DNA from 3 places in the Streptomyces sp. NPDC002133 genome. Region 3 is predicted to be linked to each of the others. Evidence: riboswitches for the same ligand, from Rfam matches in the RefSeq annotation. Region 3 holds a riboswitch; each other region holds the start of a gene.

Region 1 (7,852 bases), on a different contig from region 3:
GTGCTCCGAACCGAGCGTGGGATGGTGCTGACCCAATAGTCGTGATCGGCTCCTCAACCGGTCGGGCCGAGCAACGCCCACCCGGACTGCCACGGCCATCCCTGACCCGCGTTCAGCGAAATGTTGAGGAAGGCCATCTCCTCCAACGAGCGCGCCATCCGCAGCCCACCAGCGTCAATCGGCCGGAAGCCGAGCGAGGTGAGGAACTCGGAGACGGTCTTCTTCGCCTCGGCGTCGTCCCCGGCACAGAACGCATCGAGCCTTACGCCCCGCTCGGTGGGGCTGTTCAGACGCCCGGCCAAGATGGTGTTGAAGGCCTTCACCACAGGCACCTCGGGCAGGTGGCGCTGCACGGTCTGCGCCGCTGCGGTCTCCTCGATATCGAGGTCGGTGAGAGTGCCGTTCAGCGGGTTGGTGGCGTCGACGACGATCTTGCCCCGCACGGCCGACGCCAACTCGTCCGCTACGGCGGTCACCACGCTGCCGGGCACGGCCGGCACCACGATGTCCGCGTCGACCACCGCGTCCAGGTTGTACTCGGCCGCCCGCGCTCCGGTTTCAGCCGCAGACGCGACGGCCTTCCTGCGGTCGGTCGCCGACAGGCACACGGTGTGCCCGGCAGCCACAGCAGCCATGCTCAGAGCGGATCCCACGTTTCCTGCTCCGATGATCGCGATACGCACGACGATCTCCGCTCTTGAAAGTTCTGGCTTCAATGAAGACAGAACACCAGCCATGTCTGTGACACGTCGTGCCGTCGGCCCACCTTCCCCGTGGGCAGGCGGTGGGCGGCCCGGTCGTCGGGCTGTCCGTACAGCAGGACGGCGCGGAACGGGAAGGGCCGGGACCGCTGGAGCACGCACATGCCGGCCTGCGCCCGGTCCAGCCCGGCTTCGACATCCCCGATGAACTCCCGGCGACGTCGCTTTCTCCGTCGTCCTGGACGAGGCACGCCTCCTCGTAGGCGATCGCCGCGTAGGCGTCGAGGCAGCGCGGGTGCAGCATGCGGTCGCCGATCTCGACGCAGCCGGCCTCGAAACGGGCGTCTTCTCCGGGTGAGGACTCGGAGTCCGGCAGCCACACGCGTTCCATGCGCCACTCGGGGCACGGCGGCAGCTCGGCGATCCGGCGCTCCAGGCGGGACAGTCCGCCGGGTTCGTCCATGAAGTCGGCGTAGGCCCCTCCAGCGGCGTCGCGCCCTGTGCGAGCCGCCGTGCCCCGCCACGCTTGGCTACGCCCGGCCTACCGTGAACGACGGAAGGCAGCCTGTTCCGTACCCTGGCGGCATGCGCATGCGCCCCACTCTGAGCTGGACCCCTACCGAGGACCTGCCGCCCGGCACCACGGATCTGGAGCCGGTCGCCGACGCGCTGAGCACCGGCGGTGTGCTGGTGCTCAGCGGGGCGGGCATCTCCACGGAGTCGGGCATCCCCGACTACCGGGGCGAGGGCGGGAGCCTGAGTCGGCACACCCCGATGACCTACCAGGACTTCACCACCAGCGCCCAGGCCCGGCGCCGATACTGGGCGCGCAGCCACCTCGGCTGGCGCACCTTCGGCCGCGCCCGCCCCAACGCCGGGCACCGGGCCGTGGCCGCGTTCGCGCGGCACGGCCTGCTCTCGGGCGTGATCACCCAAAACGTCGACGGCCTGCACCAGGCCGCCGGCAGCGAGGGCGTCGTGGATCTCCACGGAAGCCTGGACCGGGTCATCTGCCTCTCCTGCGGCACCTTCAGCCCGCGCCGCGAACTCGCCCAGCGGCTGGAGGAAGCCAATGCGGGCTTCGAGCCGGTGGCCGCCGCGATCAACCCGGACGGTGACGCCGACCTCACCGACGAACAGATCGGCGACTTCCGCGTGATGCCCTGCACGGTCTGCGACGGCATCCTCAAACCGGACGTGGTGTTCTTCGGCGAAACCGTTCCGCCGCCGCGCGTCGAGCACTGCCGCACGCTGGTCCACGAGGCGGCCTCGCTACTGGTCCTGGGATCCTCACTGACGGTGATGTCAGGGCTCCGGTTCGTCCGCCAGGCGGGCCAGGCCGGGAAACCTGTGCTGATCGTCAACCGCGATCCGACCCGGGGCGACCGGCACGCCCTCACCCGGGTCGCGCTCCCGCTGGGAACCGCCCTCACCACCGTGGCCGATCGGCTGGGCATCCCCATCGACGGCCCGGCGGCGCCCAGGGTGAGATCGTGACGGTGGTGGGGCGTCATCGGCGTTCACCGCACCAGCCCATTGGAGCGATGTAGAGCCGCAAGGCCAAGCCGGCCTCCACCCGCGACACAGAGCCCGATCCGTCCGCACCGGTGTGCCCTGGTGACAAGATCGACCCATGTTCCCGTTGCCGGCGCAAGACCCAAGTACGGCAGCGGGGCCGCCCGCTGTGCCAGCCGCCCGGCCCGGGCGCGGGAGCGGCGGGGCCGACCGTACACGTCGTCACACGCGCGACTGAGCAGCATGTGCCCCGGCACCCCGATCGGGTGACAGTGCCCGGACCGGAGAACTCCTGCCGTGCTCCGACGGGTGGTGCCGGGCATGAGGCAGATCAGCAGGGCGCACGTGCCGCGGGCGGGCCGGGCGGTGGTGGAGGTCGCGGCCGCCGATGACGCGACCGCCTTCACGGTCCAGCAGCTGCTCGCCGCGCGGTGCGCGATCGCTCCGACGGACCGGACGACCCGGGAGCCGCTGCGCTTCTTCCTGGACCTGCACAAGGACGCCGACGCGTAGGGCCGGCCCGCCGGCCGCGTCGGACATCAGGCCTGCGAGCCGCCGGCCGAGCTGTCATCCCCAGCCCGGTGCGTGCCGGGCTGGGGATGCACGTGAGTGTGATCGTGAAGGGCGGTCGCCTACGCGGCGAAAGGCACTGCAGGGCTTCAGCCGAACGATCGTCCCTGCAGGCAATAGGTGAGGCCCGGGGACACATTCCCCTTCACAACCACGCCCAGCACAACGCAGGCGACCACGTCGGCATTCCCCGCTCTGAGGACCGTCAGCGTGCCCACGACCGCTCGGGTGCGCAGTGGTTACGGGCGAAGGTGACCTGCACCGGGGTGTTCGGACAACCCGCGGTGCCCTGCGTCAGGAATTCGCGTTCGCGGTCGTCGACGGCGAGCTGCCGGCGCACTTTGGTGGCGACCCAGTCGGTCAGGTACTGGCAGCGGTACGCCTCATACGGCGGCAGCCACTCGGCCGGGTCCTGATCGGCCACCGCTCGTCGACAGTTGCGAGCTTGAGCGAGCAACCACACCAGGGCGTACGGGCGGTGAGTGCTGTGCGTTGATCGGGATGGCCCGGAATGCCGGGCCATCCCCGGCAGGTCAGGCCCCGTCCGCCGCCGGCGCCTCCGAGTCCCGCAGTGCCGGAACGGGGCGCGGTCGGCCGTCGGCGTCGATCGCGACAAACGTCAGCTGCCCGGTGGCCACGTCGGCGACCGGCCCGGAAGCATTCCACCGCTCGGCAGTCACCCGGACGATCACTGTCATCGAGGTCCGGCCCGCACGCTCCAGTTCGGCGTGCACGCTCAGAAGGTCACCGGCACGGACCGGGGCGAGGAAGGACATCCGGTCCACCGAGACGGTCACTGCGGGCCCGTCGGCGTGACGCCCAGCGGCGGCCGCGGCCGCGTCATCGATGAGCTTCATCACCACGCCACCGTGGATGGTGCCGTACAGGTTGGTGTCGTGCTCACTCATGATGTGGGCGAGCGTCACCCGGGAATCGGCAGGGACCTTGGTGACAACGTGCAGGGTGGCAGTGGTATCGGCCACGTCAACTCTCCTTCGCGAGTCACGGGAAGCGGCCCGGCGGCACAGCCAACGAAGGCCGCCCGGCTCACCGCACGCACCAGCTGCGTACGGGCAGTGGCAGGTCTTCGGACTCACGGGCACGTTCTGCCGGGGGCAGACTCCTACTGGCCGTCGCTTCCCAGACCCGGTCAGGTCCAGTGCTGATGACGGCGGTCGTTCCCGCTCACCGCTGCGGGGCAGTCCCGGATTCCCACCGGGTTCCCTCTTACGACGCACCCGCCTGGCTGACGGGGCGAACCAGCTGCACGGCCAGCGTAGCCGCAACCAGGCGGCACATCGTCCCCGGCCGGACGACCGGCATCCCCGGACGGCACCCCCAGCAGCGACTCCCGAATGCGGTTGAGCAGCATTCGCCCAACCGGATCGAGGGAGAGCCGTTCCTGACAGATACGCAGAAGACCGCACTCATACGCCCATTTTGGGTGGTTCACTCCCCCTCTTCCCCAAGAGGGCTCCTGTACAACCCTGCTCACGTTCTGGGTTGTGCTGGAACCACGCCTGCCGAAGAACATTGGCCGAGGCGGGCATTGGCACTGTCACCGGCACGTGATCAACGGGATTCTCTTCCGGCTGCGAACCGGGCTGCCGTGACGAGACCTGTCAACTCACTTCGGGAATGGCAAACGGTCCATGACCGGCATCCCAAGTGGTCCGCAGATGGCACGTGGGAGAGGATCTTGCGTGCCGTCCAAGCCGCCGCCGGCGCCGTGGGCCGAATCGGCCGGCGGCAGGGTCCGCCGGTACGGTGACATCGGGTCGCACGATAACGACGGGACAGCTTGCCCGGAGCGCGCAGTACTGGCCACCGACCCGAACACCAGCCGGGCGAGGTTGCGACGGCCCCGGCTGCCACGACCAGCGCCTCCGCGCCGTGCGACTCTTCCACCAGCACCCCGGCCGGATCGTCGCGCAACACCTGCTCTCTCACCTGGGTAGCTGCCTCCAAGCCGAGCACTTGACCGATCTCGGAGACAAGACCGCTCAAGGCAGCTTCCGTATCGACGTGGTCCAGCTCGGGAGCCGGCGAGCCGCTCTCCCCGGCAGCTCGTAGACCGCCGTCTCCACCGTCGCCCCGATCAGACCGGCATAGGGAACCGCCCAACGAAGCGCCGACCGCGACGAGGGCGACCAGTCGATACCCACGACGACTCGCGAAGCCGAATCGTGACAGTCCACGCCGTCCACCTCCCGCGGGCCCCGCTCACCACGCTGCACAATCGCCGGCCTGTCCGCCACACAAAGACCGCGGGAGGCGAAGCGCGGACCCTCAGCACGAACCGTTCCGGCAACGGCACCAGGTGCCACGCTGTGCAGGTGAGGCCAGGTCCGGGGCGGCGTATGCTCGAGGAAACCCGTGAGGCTGGTCGGCGCTCATCACGGTGGTGCGTGCCTTCGCCGGACGCAGTCCGGTCAGCCCTCAGCGATGTCGCGCGACCCGCTACCCTGGTGTCTACGGCAGCCGATGCGGCTGCCGCACGGCAGTGGGGCTTGCCGTACCCAAACCGCGGCCAGGGCGCCGCCAACAGTCCCTACTTGCGATCGGCAGGGCCCGTATGCCCGGGCGCCGCGGCGAGTAGGAGACGTACGTTCATGAAGCCCCCGCGCTCCTCCCCGGCCACGGCTGAGGCAACCCATAGCCGCCTGTCCAGGGCCGCGCGGCGGCGCGATCTGCTGCGGACCCAAGGGCCGATCGTCGCCGTCGTGGCGCTCGGCGGGGCGATAGGCACCTCGGCCCGCTACGCAGCCTCGCTGATCTGGCCGGTCGCGGCCCACGATTTCCCCTGGACCACACTCGGGGTCAACGCCCTGGGCTGCGCGCTGATCGGCGTATTCATGGTGGTGATCAGCGAGGTGTGGGCGGCGCACCGGCTGGTGCGCCCGTTCTTCGGCACCGGCGTCCTGGGCGGGTTCACCACCTTCTCGACGTACGCGGCCGAGGTCGAGCGACTGGTTGACGGCGACCAGGCAAACGCGGGGCTCGTCTATCTGGGGCTGACGCCGCTGGTGGCACTGGCGGCGGTATGGATCGCGGTGTGGCTGACGCGCCGCACACTGGCATGGAGGCACGCATGACCGCACTGACAGGCCGCGCACTGCGCATGACGATCTTTGTCGAGGAGTGCGACACGTGGCACCACAAGCCGCTCTACACCGAGATCGTCCACCGGGCTCACAAGGCCGGACTGGCCGGAGCCTCCGTGTTCCGCGGGGTAGAGGGGTTCGGCGCCTCGTCGCTGATCCACACCAGCCGGTTGCTGTCCCTCAGCCAGGACCTGTCGGTCGCGATCCTGATCGTCGACAGCGACGAACGGAGCCGCGCGTTTCTGCCCCAGCTGGACGAACTGGTCACAGAGGGGCTGGTCACCCTCGAAGACTGCGAGGTCGTGCGCTACGTCGGCAGGGACAAGAAGAAATGAACTGGCTTCTGGTCATCATCGGCGGGGCGGTCGGTGCCTCGCTGCGCTATCTGACCGACTTGGCGGTCCAGAAGCGACATGACACGGTCTTTCCCTGGGGCACGTTCACCGTGAACGTGGCGGGTTGCCTGGTGCTGGGCGCACTGACAGGCGCCGTCACCTACGGGGCAGCCTCGCAATCGATGCAACTGCTGATCGGCACCGGGCTCTGCGGCGCGCTGACCACCTACTCCACCTTCTCCTACGAGACACTGCGGCTGGCACAGACCGGAGCGAAGTTCTATGCCGCGGCCAACGTGATCGCCAGCGTCATCGCCGGCATGGGCGCGATCTTCATCGGCCTCTCACTCGCCCAGTCGATGTGGGGCTGAGCGCCTCGGCAACTTTGCCGGCCAGCGGCCGGGAAGGACGACAACTGGCCCCACCTCACGCCCGTGCTGTCCATCAAGACGATCAACTGGCCCTGATCCGCCAGCAGTACCACCAGATCGAGAGTATGCCACCGCCCTGCGCCTGGGCACCGCCGAGGCCGAGCAGGTCCTGCGCCGCTGCACCGCGGCGGCCCCAAGAAAGCGTTCGATGGGGGAATCCCCCAACTGTCCGGCTTTCTACGTCGCGGCGTGGACCAGGTTCGATGATCTCGTGGCGGTCGGGTCCATGCCAGGGGTATTGATCAGCTGTGACAGAACGACGGCGGTACCCCGATGAGGAGGACCAGGTCGGACTCGAGCTCCCTACCCGGCCTCGTCCACGCGGAAGGCGCGCCGGTAGGCGGCGGGCGTGGTGCGCAGGGCCTCGTGGAAGCGCCGTCGCAGGTTGACGGCCGAGGAAAGGCCGCCCCGACGCGCGATGGTCTCCACCGGCAGGTCGGTCTCCTCCAGCAGCGCCCGGGTGGCGGCGATCCGCCGGTCCAGCAGCCAGCGTCCGGGACTGATGCCCAGTTGTTCGGTGAAACGCCTGGTCAGCGTGCGGGCCGACACCTGGGAGCGGACCGCCATCTCGGCGACGCTGACCGACTGGTCCAGCCGCCCGGCAAGCCACTCCAGCAGCGGGGCCAGTGAGTCGTACGCGTAGCGGGCGGGGATCGCCGGGCCGTGGTCGCCGAACACCTCGGTCGCGCAGGCCAGCGGGAAGGTCGACTGCGGGGGTTGCAGCAGTGCCACGACCCGAGTGCCGGGGACTTCGGCAGCGAACAAGGCGTCATGTCGGGAAAGTACCCCATCATGTCGTTCAGGACACTGGGGTGACTGATTGGTCCAGTCCAGCATCTGGCCTGTCGAACGCTTCACGTCCGCCCTCCCGAGGCCCGTCGGCACCATCCGTCACCTCCGCGCGCACGTTGTCACCCGGTACGGCCAAGGCCCCAACCGACCACATTCACAAGTGAAAACGTCCCACGCCGGCGGACCGCGGGCGCTCCAGCTCCCAGCGGGCCGGACGAAGCGATGTGCAATCCGCCCTGCAACAGCCGTACTCTGCAATCACAACAGCGAGCATGTCCCAAATGCCCGCCCCCCACTTCCCAGGAGCACATCATGACAACGGCAGCCTCCGCAGCGAACAGTATGGAAGCAACAACTGCCCTGCTCCAGGAGGAGCTTCCAGAGCTCGAGAAGCACCAGCAGGC
Region 2 (7,852 bases), on a different contig from region 3:
GCCGGGCGGTGGCGAGAGCGCGCAGGGTGGCCTGCCAGTCGAGCACCGGGGAGTCGAGGACGAGCCCGGCGATGCGGTCGCGGTAGGAGGAGTTGGCGGCGGCGTGCAAAGCCATCGCGGCGCCGGTGGACCAGCCGTGCACGATCACGCGCTCGGCGCCGTTGCGCACGGCGTACCGGACGGCGGCGTCGAGGTCGCGCCACTCGGAGTCGCCGAGGTGGCCGAGGCCGTCCGGGGAGTCTGGCGCGCCGGGGTCGCCGCGGTAGGCGACGGCCAGCACGGGCAGCTGCCGGCCGACGAGGAAGGGCACGAGGTTCAGGGCGTGCTGCCGCGTGGCCCCCAGGCCGTGCACGGCGATGACCCAGGTGCTGCGGGGGCCGCGGACGAACCAGGCGGGCAGCGAGCCCAGTTCACCGGGAATGTCCACGTCCTCGTGGTCGATGCCGAGGGCGCTGCTCGGGGTGCCGCTGTGCACCTGCGGGGTGAGCCGCACCTTGGTGCCGATGTCGAGGCTGCCGTGCCCGACGCTCTCCAGCCGGCGCACGACGGTGTCCGCGGCGTGCGGTACGTCCTCGAGGACGGGACCGACGACCGCGTGCACATCCGTGCCGGTGAGTCCGTACGTACCGGGCCGAAGCGAGACGAGGCTGCGGGTGAGGGTGATACGGCCCGGCCCCGTGGCGTGGACGGTGAGCCGGGGCTCACCTGGCAAGGGCCGTCCGGGCGTCACCTTGAGTGCGGCGTCGCTGGCGTAACGGCCGGCCGCGAACGTGGCCGCACCGAGACCTATGAGGGTGGTGACGGCCGCTGCCGTCGCTGTAACCGGGCGCACTGCTCCAGTGTCGGTACGTCACCGCAGTGCTGCCACTGGACAGGGCACGACGGGTGACGCTCCCGTGCGATCAGCGTGGTCCGCGCACTCGGCGGGAGCGGGGTGCACAGCGCCGCCGGAGACGCGGCGCGGCCGGAGACGCGGCGCGGGGCCAGGCGGCCGGAGGGAGCCGCGTACGCGGCGCTGTCAGCGGGACTGGCCGTAGGTCCGGAGCTTGTCGCGCACCTCGTCGAGCTGGGCGGGCGAGAGCAGGGACGGCTCCCGGCCGGGGACGGAGCTCGCGGTGAGCCAGACCCGGCACATCCACTCCAGCTGGGCCGTCCGGTCGTATGCCTGGTCGAGCGAGGCTCCGTACGTGACGGTCCCGTGGTTCCGGAGGAGACAGCCCGTGCGGTCCGTGAGGGCCCGGAGCATGTTCGAGGCCAGCTCGTCCGTCCCGTAGAGGGCGTACGGGGCGACACGGACGGGGCCGCCGAGGGCCGCAGCCATGTAGTGGATCAGCGGCAGCTCGGTGACCAGGGTGGAGACGGCGGTGGCGTGCACGGCATGGGTGTGCACGACGGCCGTCGCGTCCGTGGCGCGGTAGATCTCCAGATGCAGCGGCAGCTCGCTGGTGGGGGTGAGCTCGCCGAGCAGCTGCCGCCCGTCGAGGCCGACGGCGACGGGGGCATGCGCGCCGAGCCGGTCGTAGGGCACTCCGCTCGGGGTGACCAGGACCAGCTCGCCGTCGTCCGTGGAGACCCGTACGGAGACATTGCCCGAGGTCCCGACGACGAGTCCGTCCACCGCGGTTCTGAGGGCGGTGGCCACGAGGTCCGCCCAGGCGTGCCCGACCACGTCCTGCCGCTGGTCCTGCCGCTGCTCGCGTCGCTGGTCGTTCCGCTGGTCCCGCCCCGGTGCCTGTCCCTGCTGCCTGGTCATGCGGTGATCCTTTCAGGGCATGCGACGCGAGCAGCGGCAGGAGCCCTCCGAGCGGCCGGGAGTGACCAGGATCTCCTCGGCGGATCGGCGGCCCGGCTGCTCGCCCGCGAAACGCTGCAATGGACCGGTTTCTTCCACTCCTTCCCTTTGCAGGCGGAGTGGGCACATCCCCTTGGGACACCGCACCGCCCGCCTCAGTTCACCTTCCGTTCATCCAGGTTGCCTACGGTCGGCGAGCCACTGACATCCAAAAGAAGCCTGGGTAAATGGAAAACATCACGCTTCTGCTCGGGATCGTGATCGTCACCGCTCTCGTGTTCGATTTCACGAACGGTTTCCACGACACAGCCAACGCGATGGCGACGACCATCTCGACAGGCGCGCTCAAGCCCAAGACGGCGGTGGCCATGTCCGCCGTGCTGAATCTTGTCGGCGCATTCCTGTCCGTTGAGGTCGCCAAGACGATCTCCGGCGGGATCATCAACGAAGAAGGCATACGCACCGAAGTGATCTTCGCGGCGCTCGTCGGCGCCATTCTGTGGAACCTCTTCACCTGGCTGCTGGGCCTGCCGTCCAGCTCCTCGCACGCACTCTTCGGCGGTCTCATCGGCGCCGCCGTGATGTCCGCCGGTTTCTCCGCCGTCAACGGCGGGACCATCGTCACCAAGGTCCTGATCCCGGCCGTCGCCGCGCCGCTCGTGGCGGGCCTCGCGGCGCTCTTCGCGACGAAGCTGACGTACAGGATCGGCGCCAAGGCCGACGACAAGGCCACGTCCAAGGGCTTCCGCGCCGGCCAGATCGCCTCGGCCGGACTCGTCTCCCTCGCCCACGGCACCAACGACGCGCAGAAGACCATGGGTGTCATCACCCTGGCCCTGGTCACCGGCGGCGTCCTCGCCCCCGGCTCGAACCCCCCGATGTGGGTCATCGTTTCCGCCGGTGTGGCGATCGCCCTCGGTACGTACCTGGGCGGCTGGCGCATCATCCGCACCATGGGCAAGGGCCTGACCGATCTCCAGCCGCAGCAGGGCTTCGCCGCCCAGACCAGCGCCGCGACGGTGATCCTGGCCTCCTCGCACCTCGGCTTCTCGCTCTCCACCACCCAGTCCTGCTCCGGCGCCGTGATGGGCGCGGGCCTCGGCCGCAAGGGCGGCGTGGTCCGCTGGTCCACCGCCACCCGGATGTTCGTCGCCTGGGGTCTGACACTGCCGGCCGCCGCGGCCGTGGGCGCCGCCGCCGAGTTCCTGGCCGGCCAGGGCGCCTGGGGCATCGCCGCCGTCGCGCTGCTGCTGATCGCGGGCTCGGGTGTGATCTGGTCGCTCTCGCGCCGCAAGCCGGTCGACCACACCAATGTCACCGACGACGAGACCGGCGCGAACGGCACCGAGGCCGGGGCCGGTTCGCTGGACGGTCTCAAGGTCACCATCCCCGCGCCGGCCGCTCCCGCGGCCGGCGGTGAGCCCGCCCCCGCACCCGCCGCCACGGTGTAAGGAAGTAACGAACAGCATGAAGATCGACTGGGCAGCTCTCGGCTCCGTCTTCGGCGTGAGCCTCGTCGTCACCGTCGCCCTGGTGGGCCTGTTCACCCTGGGCATCGTGGGCCTCGCCAAGCAGCAAGCCGCCTCCGCGCAGGGTGGTTCGGGCGGTTCCGCGGCCCTCGCCCGCACGGGCGCCTACGCCTGCTTCGCGCTGTGCGCCGGGGCCGTGGCGTACGGGATCCATCTGATCGTCGTCTGACAGCCGGCGCATTCTCGTCACAGGGGCCGGACACACCTTCGAGTGCGTCCGGCCCCTGTCGTACGTCGGACTCGCGGCAGGACACCGCTGTGGGACTGCGCACACTGTCCCGCCGCAGGTCAAGGGCGAGTTGACGGGTGTTCGCGGCCGTGGTGGACTTCCGGAGCCATTTACGGCGGCAGCAGAGGAAGCCGGTGCGAATCCGGCGCGGTCCCGCCACTGTCACGGGTGCACTCCACTCCCGGAGCCAGGAACTCTCACCGCCGGTCACGTCGAGCCAGGGCGCGGACCCTGAGTGAGGACGAACATGCGTGCAGAGCGGACCTTTGCATGCGGTGCAGCTGCCGGACTCGCCGGCGACCTGCTCTTCGGCGATCCGCGCCGAGGACATCCGGTCGCCGCGTTCGGCCGGGCCGCCGCTGCCGTCGAACGGGTGCTGTGGCGCGACCACCGCGGCTGGGGCGCCGTGCACACCGTCGTGTGCGCCGGGGGCGCGATCGCGGCGGGTGCGCTGGCCGCTGCTTCCGTGCGCCGTTCCCGTACGGCGTCCATCGCGCTGACCGCCGCGGCCACCTGGGCCGTCGTCGGCGGTACGTCGCTGGGGCGGGAGGCCCGGGCGATCGGCGGGGCGCTGGCGGCCGGCGACATCGAGGTCGCCCGGGAGCGGCTGCCGCATCTGTGCGGGCGCGACCCTCAAGCGCTGGACGGCCCAGGGATCGCCCGCGCGGTCGTCGAGTCCGTCGCCGAGAACACCTCCGACGCCGTCGTCGGCGCACTCGTGTGGGGTGCGCTCGGCGGAGTTCCCGGGCTGGTGGGCTTCCGTGCCGTGAACACGCTGGACGCGATGGTGGGTCACAAGTCGCCACGCCACCGCCGGTACGGCTGGGCCTCGGCGCGGCTCGACGACGCCGCCGGCTGGCCTGGCGCCCGCCTCACCGCCGCACTCGCGGTGCTCGCCGGCGGCGACCCCCGCGGTGCCGTACGGGCCTGGCGCGCCGACGCCGCGAAGCACCCGAGCCCCAACGCGGGCCCGGTGGAGGCGTCGTTCGCGGGGGCGCTCGGCGTACGGCTCGGCGGCACGCTGTCGTACGCCGGACGGGTCGAGCACCGCCCCGTGCTCAACAGCGGCGGCCGGGCCGTCGAGGTCACGGACATCGAGCGTGCGGTGCGGCTGTCGAGGCGCGTGGGGCTGCTGGCACTCGTGGCGTGCGCGGGCGCGCGGGCGGCCGCCGGGGCCCTGAAGGGGATGAAGGGGAGGCGTGCATGAGCGGGCGCGGACTGCTGGTCGCCGGAACCACGTCGGACGCCGGCAAGAGCGTCGTCACGGCCGGGATCTGCCGGTGGCTGGTGCGCCAGGGCGTGAAGGTCGCGCCTTTCAAGGGACAGAACATGTCCCTCAACTCCTTTGTGACCCGCGAGGGTGCGGAGATCGGCCGGGCGCAGGCCATGCAGGCGCAGGCGGCGCGCGTGGAGCCGTCGGCGCTGATGAACCCGGTGCTGCTGAAACCCGGCAGCGACCGCTCCAGCCAGGTCGTCCTGATGGGCAGGCCGGTGGGCGAACTGAGCGCGCGCGGCTACCACGGGGGCAGGCAGCAGGCACTCTTCGAGCCGGTCATGGAGTGCCTGGAGAAGTTGCGGAGCACGTACGACGCCGTCATCTGCGAGGGCGCGGGCAGCCCCGCCGAGATCAACCTGCGCCGCACCGACATCGTCAACATGGGCATCGCACGGGCCGCGCGTTTCCCGGTGCTGGTGGTCGGGGACATCGACCGGGGCGGGGTCTTCGCGCAGTTCTTCGGTACGACGGCGCTGCTCGCCCGGGAGGACCAGGAGCTGATCGCGGGCTACCTCGTCAACAAGTTCCGGGGCGATGTGACGCTGCTGGAACCGGGGTTGGACATGCTGCACGGGCTGACCGGCCGGCGGACGTACGGCGTCCTGCCGTACGCGCACGGCCTCGGCATCGACGAGGAGGACGGGCTGCGCGTGTCCCTGCGGGGCGCGGTCAGGGAGTCCGTGGTCGCCCCGCCGGCCGGTGAGGACGTGCTGCGGGTCGCGGTGTGCGCGGTGCCTCTGATGTCCAACTTCACCGACGTGGACGCGCTGGCTGCCGAACCCGGCGTGGTCGTGCGCTTCGTGGACCGCGCCGAGGAGTTGGTGGACGCCGACCTGGTGGTCGTGCCCGGAACGCGCGGTACCGTCCGCGCGCTGGAGTGGCTGCGCGAGCGGGGCATCGCCGACGCGCTGGTGCGCCGTGCGGTGGACGGCCGCCCCGTGCTCGGCATCTGCGGCGGCTTCCAGCTGCTCGGCGAACACATCGACGACGAGGTCGAGTCGCGTGCCGGCTCCGTGGCGGGGCTCGGACTGCTGCCGGTGCGGGTGCGGTTCGCACGCGAGAAGACCCTCGCCCGGCCGGTCGGTCAGGCGCTGGGCGAACGGGTCGACGGGTACGAGATCCACCACGGCGTCGCCGAAGTGCTGGACGGTGAACCCTTCCTCGACGGGTGCAGGGTCGGGGCGGTGTGGGGGACGCACTGGCACGGGTCGCTGGAGAGCGACGGCTTCCGGCGGGCGTTCCTGCGGGTCGTCGCTGCGGCGGCGGGACGACGCTTCGTCCCGGCACCGGACACGAGCTTCGGGGAGCTGCGCGAGGAGCAACTGGACCGGCTGGGCGATCTGATCGCGGAACACGCGGACACGGACGCGCTCCTGCGCCTGATCGAGGGCGGTGCGCCCGCGGACCTCCCCTTCATCGCGCCGGGCGCGCCGTGAGGCGCGGGACGGGCGCGACGCGAGTGCGCGGGACGCTCCCGGACGCCTGCGACGGGCTCATCTCCCCGCCCCGCCCGTTCCGCCCGACCGGATCCGAAGGAGCCCGTCCGGCCCTCGATGAGCGGGGTCGCGGGGGCGCAGGCCCCGTGTACGTGCAAGGCAATCGCCCTCGGCAGGGCAACGGCGAGCCGCGCAGTCGGCGCGGCTTCAGCGAAGGAGTGATCGGGCGATGACCTCCCCCTATCCGTTCACCGCGATCGTCGGGATGGACGACCTGCGGCTGGCCCTGCTGCTCAACGCGGTGAGTCCGGCGGTCGGCGGTGTGCTCGTGCGCGGTGAGAAGGGCACGGCCAAGTCGACTGCCGTACGGGCACTCGCGGCGCTCATGCCGGATGTGGACGTGGTCGCCGGGTGCCGGTTCTCGTGTGCGCCGGGGGCGCCCGATCCCGGGTGTCCGGACGGGCCGCACGAGGCTGCGCCCGGTACGGCGCGGCCGGCGCGGATGGTCGAGCTGCCCGTCGGGGCCTCGGAGGACCGGCTGGTCGGAGCGCTCGACATCGAACGGGCGCTCGCGGAGGGCGTAAAGGCGTTCGAGCCCGGCCTGCTCGCGGACGCGCACCGGGGCATCCTGTACGTCGACGAGGTCAACCTGCTCCACGACCACCTGGTGGATCTCCTGCTGGACGCCGCTGCCATGGGTGCGTCGTACGTGGAGCGCGAGGGCGTGTCCGTACGGCATGCCGCCCGCTTCCTGCTCGTCGGGACGATGAATCCCGAAGAGGGCGAACTGCGGCCGCAGTTGCTGGACCGGTTCGGACTGACGGTCGAGGTGGCCGCGTCGCGGGAGCCGGAGCAGCGGGTCGAGGTCGTGCGGCGGCGGCTGGCGTACGACGACGACGCGGACGGCTTCGCGGCGCGCTGGGCGGACGAGGAGTCGTCGCTGCGCGAACGGATCGCCGCGGCCCGGGCGCTGCTGCCCCAGGTGGAGCTGGGTGACGCGGCGCTGCGGCAGATCGCGGCGACGTGCGCGGCGTTCGAGGTGGACGGCATGCGGGCCGACATCGTGATGGCCAGGGCCGCCACGGCGCTTGCCGCGTGGGCGGGGCGTACGAACGTGCTGGAGGAGGATGTACGGCAGTCCGCGCTGCTGGCACTCCCCCACCGGCGGCGGCGGAACCCGTTCGACGCGCCGGGCCTCGACGAGGACAGGCTCGACCAGACGCTGGAGCAGTTCGGCGCGGACGACGAGCCGGACCCCGACCACGACCCGGACCCGGACCCGGGTCCGGGTCCGGGTCCGGGTCCCGACGGCCCGGACGGCGGGCCCGGCGGCGGTCCGGACGGCGATGGCGGCATTCCGCCGCAGGGCCAGGGTCCCGACGCGGATGCGGCGTCGCCCACCGGACCGCCGGAGTCGCAGCCCGCCCGGGCCCCCGGCGCGGGCGAGCAGTCCGCCGTACGGTCCGCCGAGCCGTTCCGAACGAAGATGCTGAGCGTCCCCGGGCTCGGCGAGGGCGCGGCCGGGCGCCGCTCCCGCGCCCGTACCGAACACGGCAGGACGACCGGCGCCCGGCGGCCCCGAGGCGCGCT
Region 3 (7,852 bases):
CAGGAAGCGGCGGCGGTCGGCCCTGGTCTCCAGGCGGTCGATCGTCTCGACCGAGTCCATCCACCGGAAGCAGAACTGCGCCTTCTCGCGGATCGAAGGGATGTTCTCGACGGCGGCGAAAGCTGCCGTGCGGTCCTCCGGGTCGGGAAGGTAGGTGTCCAGCAGCGTCAGATAGAACTGGACGTGCACGGCCTCCTCGAAGAGCTGGCGGGAGAGATACAACCGCGCCTCGGGGGAGTTGATGTGCTTGTAGAGCGTCAGCACGAGGTTGTTCGCGACGATCGAGTCGCCGGTCGCGAAGAAGGCCACGAGCCGGCCGATCATGTGCTGCTCGCCGGGCGAGAGCTTGGCGAGGTCGGCGACGTCGGAGTGGAGGTCGACCTCCTCCACGGTCCAGGTGTTCTTGATGGCGTCCCGGTAGCGCTCGTAGAAGTCCGGGTAGCGCATCGGACGGAGCGTCAGTTCGAAGCCCGGGTCCAGCAGATTCTTCGGAATCCGGGAGGTGTCGGCGCGAAGCGCCGTCGTCGAGGGGTGGGGGGCGGGCGACGGGTGGGACATTACTGGCAGGCCTCGCAGGACTCGGGGTTCTCAAGGGAGCAGGCGATCGCGTCGGCGTCGGGGGCGGCCTGCTGCTGGGGGACGGTGGTGGCCACCGGCTTCGCGCCGGATGCGGCGCGGGCGATGCGGGTCGCCGGGCGGGAGCGCAGGTAGTACGTCGTCTTCAGGCCCTGCTTCCAGGCGTACGCGTACATCGAGCTGAGCTTGCCGATGGTCGGCGTCTCCATGAAGAGGTTCAGCGACTGCGACTGGTCCAGGAACGGGGTGCGGGCCGCGGCCATGTCGATCAGGCCGCGCTGCGGGATCTCCCACGCCGTGCGGTACAGCTCCCGCACGTCCGCCGGGATCCAGTTGAGGCCCTGCACCGAGCCGCTGGAGTCGCGCAGCGCCTCCCGGGTCTGCGCGTCCCAGACGCCGAGCTTCTTCAGGTCGTCCACCAGATAGGAGTTGACCTGCAGGAACTCACCGGACAGCGTCTCGCGCTTGAAGAGATTGGAGACCTGGGGCTCGATGCACTCGTACACGCCCGCGATCGAAGCGATGGTCGCGGTCGGCGCGATCGCGAGGAGGAGGGAGTTGCGCATGCCGCTGGTCGCGATCCGCCCGCGCAGCGCCGCCCAGCGCTCGGGCCAGGTGAGCTCGACGTCGTAGTGGTCGGGGTGCAGCACTCCGCGCGCGGCGCGCGTCCGCTCCCAGGCGGGCAGCGGGCCGTTGCGCTCGGCGAGTTCGCACGACGCCTCGTACGCCGCCAGCATGATCCGCTCGGAGAGGCGCGTGGAGAGGGCCCTCGCCTCCGCCGAGTCGAAGGGCAGCCGGAGCTTGAAGAAGACGTCCTGGAGGCCCATCGCGCCGAGGCCCACCGGGCGCCACCTGGCGTTGGAGCGGCCCGCCTGCTCGGTCGGGTAGAAGTTGATGTCGACGACCCGATCGAGGAAGGTCACGGCCGTGCGGACGGTCTCGTCGAGCCGCTCCCAGTCGATGTCACCGGCCGGGGTGACGAAGGCGCCCAGGTTGACCGAGCCGAGGTTGCAGACGGCCGTCTCGCCGTCGTTCGTGACCTCGATGATCTCGGTGCAGAGGTTGGAGGAGTGCACGACCGTGCCGGGCTCGGCGGTCTGGTTGGCGGTCCGGTTGGAGGCGTCCTTGAAGGTCATCCAGCCGTTGCCGGTCTGCGCGAGGGTGCGCATCATGCGGCCGTAGAGGTCGCGTGCCGGAATGGTCCTGCGGGCGAGGCCTGCCGACTCCGCCTTCCGGTACGCGGCGTCGAAGTCGTCGCCCCACAGGTCCACGAGGTCGGGCACATCGGCCGGGGAGAAGAGGGACCAGTCGGCGTCCCCGTTCACCCGGCGCATGAACTCGTCGGGGATCCAGTGCGCGAGGTTGAGGTTGTGCGTACGGCGCGCCTCCTCGCCCGTGTTGTCGCGCAGTTCCAGGAACTCCTCGATGTCCGCGTGCCAGGTCTCCAGGTAGACGCAGGCCGCGCCCTTGCGGCGGCCGCCCTGGTTCACGGCGGCGACCGACGAGTCGAGGGTCCGCAGGAACGGCACGATGCCGTTGGAGTGGCCGTTGGTGCCGCGGATCAGCGAACCGCGGGAGCGGATACGGGAGTACGAGAGGCCGATGCCGCCCGCGTGCTTCGAGAGCCGCGCGACCTGGTGGTAGCGGTCGTAGATGGAGTCGAGCTCGTCGAGCGGGGAATCCAGCAGATAGCACGACGACATCTGCGGGTGGCGGGTGCCGGAGTTGAAGAGCGTGGGGGACGAGGGCAGATAGTCGAGCCGGCTCATCAGCCCGTAGAGCGCGGCGACTTCGTCGAGGGCGCGGACCGAGTCGTCCTCGGCGAGCCCGGTGGCCACGCGCAGCATGAACTGCTGCGGCGTCTCGATGACCTTGCGTGCGATCGGGTGCCGCAGGAGGTAGCGGCTGTAGAGAGTGCGCAGACCGAAGTAGCCGAAGCGGTCGTCCGCGGCGCCGTCGATCAGCGCGTCGAGCCGGGCGGAGTGGGTGCGTACGAACGCGGCGGTCCGGTCTGCGATCAGGCCCTCGCGGTGGCCCACGGCGATGGAGTCGGAGAAGGCGGTCGCCCCCTGTGAGGTCGCCTCCTCCGTGATGGTGAGGCTCAGCAGCCGGGCCGCGAGCCGCGAGTACGCCGGGTCCTCGGAGATCAGCCCCGCGGCCGCCTCGGTCGCGAGATCCCGCAGCTCGGCCTCGTCCGAGCCCGCCTGCCGGCCGCGGAGCGCGGCGGCGGCGACCCGGCCCGGGTCGGTGTCGGGGAGGTCGGCGGTGAGGCCGGTCAGGGTCCGCAGCAGCGCGGTGCCTGGCCCATCGGCTTTGTCTGCACGCTGCACTGAAGCAGGATCGGGCGGCGCGATGGTCACGGGGTGCTCTCCCTCGCTCGGCTCGGGGCCGGCGGGGCGCTCGGGGCACGGGCGCACGCCTGTGGGGGCAGGTGCGCCGCGTCCACCGGCCTTTTCCGCGAGGCCCGGACGTTTGGGCACCCGGGCCGGACGGTCCGGGCGCACCGTCGGCAGGTCCTTGGACTCGCAGGCGCGCACACATGCGCGCCGGCACACCATTGCGGGACAGTTCCGGGTTCGCACCGGATTCCCCTGCGGCGACAGCGAGCATGAGCATACATGTGGGGGCGGGGAGTTGCGTCACCCACCACATGTTGTGTCACGGCGTCGGACGGAGCTCCAGGGCGTACGTCAGCAGGGCCAGCCCGGGGACCGGCTCCCAGTCCCGCTCGGGGGTCCGTACGAAGCCCAGGCGCTCGTAGATGCGGTGCGCGGTGTGCATCGAGGGCTGCGTGGACAGGACGAGCCGCACGCACCCGTCGGTGACCAGTGCCCGGTCGACGCACGCCCGGACGAGCGCCTCGCCGGCGCCCTTGCCGCGGCCCTCCCTGGCCACGGCGAGCATCCGGAACTCGGCCTCGCCCTCGCGGGCGATGTCGGCCCACGGGCCGCCGGACACGACGAAGGTCACCCCGCCCAGCACCCGTCCCTGCGCCTCAACGGCGACCAGTACCTCGGCGTCCTCGACGCGCGCCGCCACGTCCCGCAAGGTGTGCAGGTACTCGTCGTCCTCCCCGAAGTCGAGCAGCCCGTCCCCGAGGTACGCCTCCGCCGTGATCGCCCCGAGCGTCTCGTACTCGGCGGGCTCCGCGCGCCTGATGATGAAGTCCATGCCGGCAGTCTTCCTCACGGCGACGACGTCGGCCCGGGCGCGCACGGGCGCGCGTAGAGGCCCCCGCCGTGAGACGGCGATCGGCGCAGGCTCACCGAGCCTGCGCCGATCGCGGACGAGAGCTTTCCGTGGGTCAGTGCGTGCTCGCGCCGACCGTGGGGAGCTCCGCCTTCACACCCGCGTCCCCCGCGTCCGCCGTGTAGTCCTCCGGGGACGTCTCGTCGACCCCGTCTGGCGCCTTCACCGCACGCAGCACGAACGTCAGGACGACCGTGACCACCACGTTCAGCACAAAGGCCGTCAGACCGATGTAGCCGATCTCCCCGATCCCGGGAATCTCCGCCGACGACCCACCGAAGTGCTTCTGCGTGGGGCTCGCGACCCCGTACGCCGCCATCGTGCCGTACAGCATGCCGGCCGCCCAGCCCGCGATCAGCGCCCAGCGGTGGAACCACCGTGTGAAGAGGCCGCCGACCAGCGCCGGGAAGGTCTGCAGGATCCAGATGCCGCCCAGCAGCTGGAAGTTGATGGCGACCGTCTTGTCCATTGTCAGGACGAAGGCCAGCGCACCCACCTTCACCAGCAGCGACACCAGCTTCGACACCTTGGTCTCCTGCGCAGGTGTCGCGTCCGGCTTCAGGAAGTCCTTGTAGATGTTCCGCGTGAAGAGATTCGCCGCGGCGATCGACATGATCGCTGCCGGCACCAGCGCGCCGATGCCGATGGCCGCGAAGGCCACACCCGCGAACCAGTCGGGGAACATGTTCTCGAACAGCTGCGGGATGGCGAGCTGACCGTTGGTCACCTTCACCCCGGCAGCGATCGCCATGAAGCCGAGCAGCGCCAGCAGCCCCAGCATCAGCGAGTACAGCGGCAGGATCGTCGTGTTGCGCCTGATCACCTCACGGCTGCGCGAGGACAGCGTCGCCGTGATCGAGTGCGGATACATGAAGAGCGCGAGCGCCGAGCCGAGCGCCAGCGTGGCGTAACCCCACTGGCCCAGCTCCCCGGGCACCAGCGCGCCTCGCGGCTTGTCCGTCGCAGGGTTGATCTGCGCGTACGCGTCGCCCGCCTTGGCGAAGATGTCGTCGAAACCGCCGAGCTTGATCGGGATGTAGATGATCGCGACCGCGATCACGATGTAGATCAGCGTGTCCTTGACGAAGGCGATCAGCGCCGGCGCCCGCAGCCCGGACGAGTACGTGTACGCCGCCAGCACACCGAAGGCGATCAGCAGCGGCAGGTCCTTGATGAACCAGTTCGTGTTCTCGCCGCCGCCGACGCCCATGACGTCCAGCACGGCCTGGATGCCGACGAGCTGCAGCGCGATGTACGGCATCGTCGCGAGGATGCCGGTCACCGCGACCGCCAGCGACAGCCCCTTCGAGCCGAAGCGCCCGCGCACGAAGTCGGACGTCGTCACATAGCCGTGCTTGTGCGACACGGACCACAGCCGCGGCAGGAAGGTGAAGATCAGCGGGTAGACGAGGATCGTGTACGGCACCGCGAAGAAGCCCGCCGCGCCCGCCGCGTAGATCGCCGCGGGTACGGCGACGAAGGTGTACGCGGTGTAGAGGTCACCGCCCAGCAGGAACCAGGTCACCCAGGTGCCGAACGAGCGGCCGCCGAGGCCCCATTCGTCCAGGCTGTTCTCGTTCTCGGCCCTGCGCCAGCGCGACGCGAGGAAGCCCATGACCGTGACGGCCAGGAAGAAGAAGATGAAGACGGCGAGTGCGACGCCGTTCACGCCGTCGTTCACTTCGACGCACCTTCCTTGCGGGCGCGCTGGTCACGCTGCCACAGCACGTAGGCCACCATCGTCAGCGCCGTCGAGACGACGACCCAGAGCATCTGGTACCAGTAGAAGAACGGCATCCCGGCGAACGTGGGTTCGACCTTCGCGTACGAGCCGACCCAGAGCATCGCGACGAACGGCGCGATCAGGCAGAGGGCCACGACCGTCCGTACCGGCGTGACGATCGGTTTTCTGTGTTCGGGTACTTCGGGCATGAGCGGCTCCGTCCCGTCGCTGATCAGCTGCGCTGATGTAACGCGCACGAAATCTAGGCGACGGTTCCGCTTGATGGAACCCTTGTCCGAATAACGGACGCAGTAATCGCCCAGCGGCACGGGGCGGCCGCTCAGCGGCCGAATTCAACCGCTCGGCGGCTGATTCCGACCGCTCAACCGCTCATCCGGACCGTTCGGCCGCCTCCCGGGGGACCCGGGGCCCGGCCGGTCCGTCTCCGGCCGCCGCGGCCGCGCGGCGCTGTGCTGTTTCCGGAGGCCGGCCCCCGGACTCCCCGGCCCTCAGTCCGACTCGGGCCGCTTCAGCCTCGCGACGAACTTGTACCGGTCGCCGCGGTACACCGACCGCACCCACTCCACCGGCTCGCCGTTCCTGTCCAGGGAGTGCCGGGACAGCATCAGCATCGGCAGGCCCACGTCCGTACCGAGCAGTCCCGCCTCGCGGGGCGTGGCCAGCGAGGTCTCGATCGTCTCCTCGGCCTCCGCCAGATGGACGTCGTACACCTCGGCCAGCGCCGTGTACAGCGACGTGTACTTGACCAGCGACCGCCGCAGCGCGGGGAAGCGCTTTGCCGACAGATGGGTCGTCTCGATCGCCATCGGCTCGCCGCTCGCCAGCCGCAGCCGCTCGATCCGCAGCACCCGGCCGCCCGGCGAGATGTCCAGCAGGCCGGCCAGTGTGTCGTCGGCCGTGACGTATCCGATGTCCAGTAGTTGAGAGGTGGGCTCCAGGCCCTGCGCCTTCATGTCCTCGGTGTAGGAGGTGAGTTGGAGGGCCTGTGACACCTTGGGCTTCGCGACGAACGTGCCCTTGCCCTGGATCCGCTCCAGCCGGCCCTCGACGACCAGCTCCTGGAGGGCCTGCCGGACCGTCGTGCGCGAGGTGTCGAACTCGGCGGCGAGCGTGCGTTCGGGCGGTACGGGCGTGCCGGGCGGCAGCGTCTCCGTCATGTCGAGCAAGTGCCTCTTGAGCCGGTAGTACTTGGGCACGCGCGCGGTACGGGTTCCCGTCCCGTTCTCGGCCTCGGTGCCGCCCCCGTCCGTGGCCATGGCCTGCCTTCCCGACTCGTGTGCTGCTGCCGTCACCGGCACCTCCGTCTGTTGCGGCTCACATGGTGGCACGCTCCGGTCACGGGTCGTCGCCCTCCCTCAGGTGTCGGTCCGATAACGGACGCGACAGCCCTTCTTATACACCCTTGACACCCCTAAAGGTCTAGGCCAAGCTCCCGAGTACTGGTCTAAACCATTAAAGACCAAGTCCCAGCCCCACGAGCAGTACTCGGCGTATGCCTCCGTATGTCTTCGCGGTGGGCGGGGGGTTGCAGCATCCCTGAGGAGGGTGGCGTGAAGCGCAAGCTCATCGCGGCGATCGGCGTCGCGGGCATGATGGTCAGCATTGCCGCATGTGGCTCCGACAGCGACAAGGGCGGCGAGGGCAAGAGCGACGCCGGGGGCAACAAGACTCTCACCGTCTGGGTCATGGACGGGTCCGCTCCGGAGGCCTGGATCGCGGAGGTCAACAAGGAGTTCGAGGCCAAGCACAAGGGCGTCAAGGTCAAGGTCGAGACCCAGCAGTGGAACGGAATCCAGGAGAAGGTCACCACGGCCCTCTCCGAGGACACCCCGCCGGACGTCCTTGAGCTCGGCAACACCCAGACCGCCGGCTACGCCGTCACCGGTGGCCTCGCCGACCTCACCGAGGACAAGGCCGAGCTCGGCTACGACGGTTGGAACAAGGGCATGCTCGCCTCGGCCGAGCTGGACGGAAAGCTCTACTCCGCACCGTGGTACGCCGCGAACCGTGTCGTCGTCTACGACAAGGCCCTCTTCAAGAAGGCCGGCGTGAACCCGCCGAAGACCCGCGACGAGTGGATCGCCGGTCTGAAGAAGATCAAGGCGTCGGACTCCAAGGTCCAGCCGATCTACCTGCCCGGCCAGAGCTGGTACGTGTACGCCGGTTTCGTCTGGGACGAGGGCGGTGACCTCGCGGTCAAGGACGGCGACAAGTGGAAGGGCAACCTGTCCTCCCCCGAGGCGGTCGCGGCGATGAACTTCTACAAGGAGCTGCAGTCCTACT

The links. A riboswitch is a leader RNA that binds a small molecule or an ion and turns the genes downstream of it on or off. The one in region 3 is predicted to bind cobalamin.
Region 1: it holds a riboswitch for cobalamin, as region 3 does, so the genes downstream of both, ABT078_RS18765 (acyl-CoA thioesterase) here and ABT078_RS28175 (ribonucleoside-diphosphate reductase subunit alpha) in region 3, are expected to answer to the same signal.
Region 2: it holds a riboswitch for cobalamin, as region 3 does, so the genes downstream of both, ABT078_RS08445 (cobalamin biosynthesis protein) here and ABT078_RS28175 (ribonucleoside-diphosphate reductase subunit alpha) in region 3, are expected to answer to the same signal.

The regions. Positions count from the first base shown of each region.
Region 1 covers NZ_JBEOXF010000017.1:33,433-41,284, forward strand. Annotated here, with positions in the region: gene ABT078_RS18745 (NADPH-dependent F420 reductase) at 54-737, opposite strand; gene ABT078_RS18750 (NAD-dependent protein deacetylase) at 1,287-2,198, shown strand; gene ABT078_RS18755 (DUF6207 family protein) at 2,538-2,729, shown strand; gene ABT078_RS18760 (hypothetical protein) at 2,992-3,210, opposite strand; gene ABT078_RS18765 (acyl-CoA thioesterase) at 3,320-3,694, opposite strand; cobalamin riboswitch at 3,848-4,066, opposite strand; partial or broken gene ABT078_RS18770 (transposase) at 4,274-4,527, shown strand; gene crcB (fluoride efflux transporter CrcB) at 5,399-5,881, shown strand; gene ABT078_RS18780 (DUF190 domain-containing protein) at 5,878-6,225, shown strand; gene crcB (fluoride efflux transporter CrcB) at 6,222-6,596, shown strand; gene ABT078_RS18790 (helix-turn-helix domain-containing protein) at 6,960-7,388, opposite strand; gene ABT078_RS18795 (hypothetical protein) at 7,761-7,852, shown strand, end outside.
Region 2 covers NZ_JBEOXF010000005.1:63,193-71,044, forward strand. Annotated here, with positions in the region: gene ABT078_RS08425 (alpha/beta hydrolase) at 1-832, opposite strand, end outside; gene ABT078_RS08430 (class II aldolase/adducin family protein) at 1,019-1,753, opposite strand; gene ABT078_RS08435 (inorganic phosphate transporter) at 2,020-3,243, shown strand; gene ABT078_RS08440 (hypothetical protein) at 3,260-3,490, shown strand; cobalamin riboswitch at 3,627-3,766, shown strand; gene ABT078_RS08445 (cobalamin biosynthesis protein) at 3,798-4,757, shown strand; gene ABT078_RS08450 (cobyric acid synthase) at 4,754-6,262, shown strand; gene ABT078_RS08455 (putative cobaltochelatase) at 6,492-7,852, shown strand, end outside.
Region 3 covers NZ_JBEOXF010000037.1:29,246-37,097, forward strand. Annotated here, with positions in the region: gene ABT078_RS28170 (ribonucleotide-diphosphate reductase subunit beta) at 1-558, opposite strand, end outside; gene ABT078_RS28175 (ribonucleoside-diphosphate reductase subunit alpha) at 558-2,936, opposite strand; cobalamin riboswitch at 3,068-3,192, opposite strand; gene ABT078_RS28180 (GNAT family N-acetyltransferase) at 3,235-3,747, opposite strand; gene mctP (monocarboxylate uptake permease MctP) at 3,881-5,506, opposite strand; gene ABT078_RS28190 (DUF3311 domain-containing protein) at 5,503-5,757, opposite strand; gene ABT078_RS28195 (GntR family transcriptional regulator) at 6,058-6,825, opposite strand; gene ABT078_RS28200 (extracellular solute-binding protein) at 7,120-7,852, shown strand, end outside.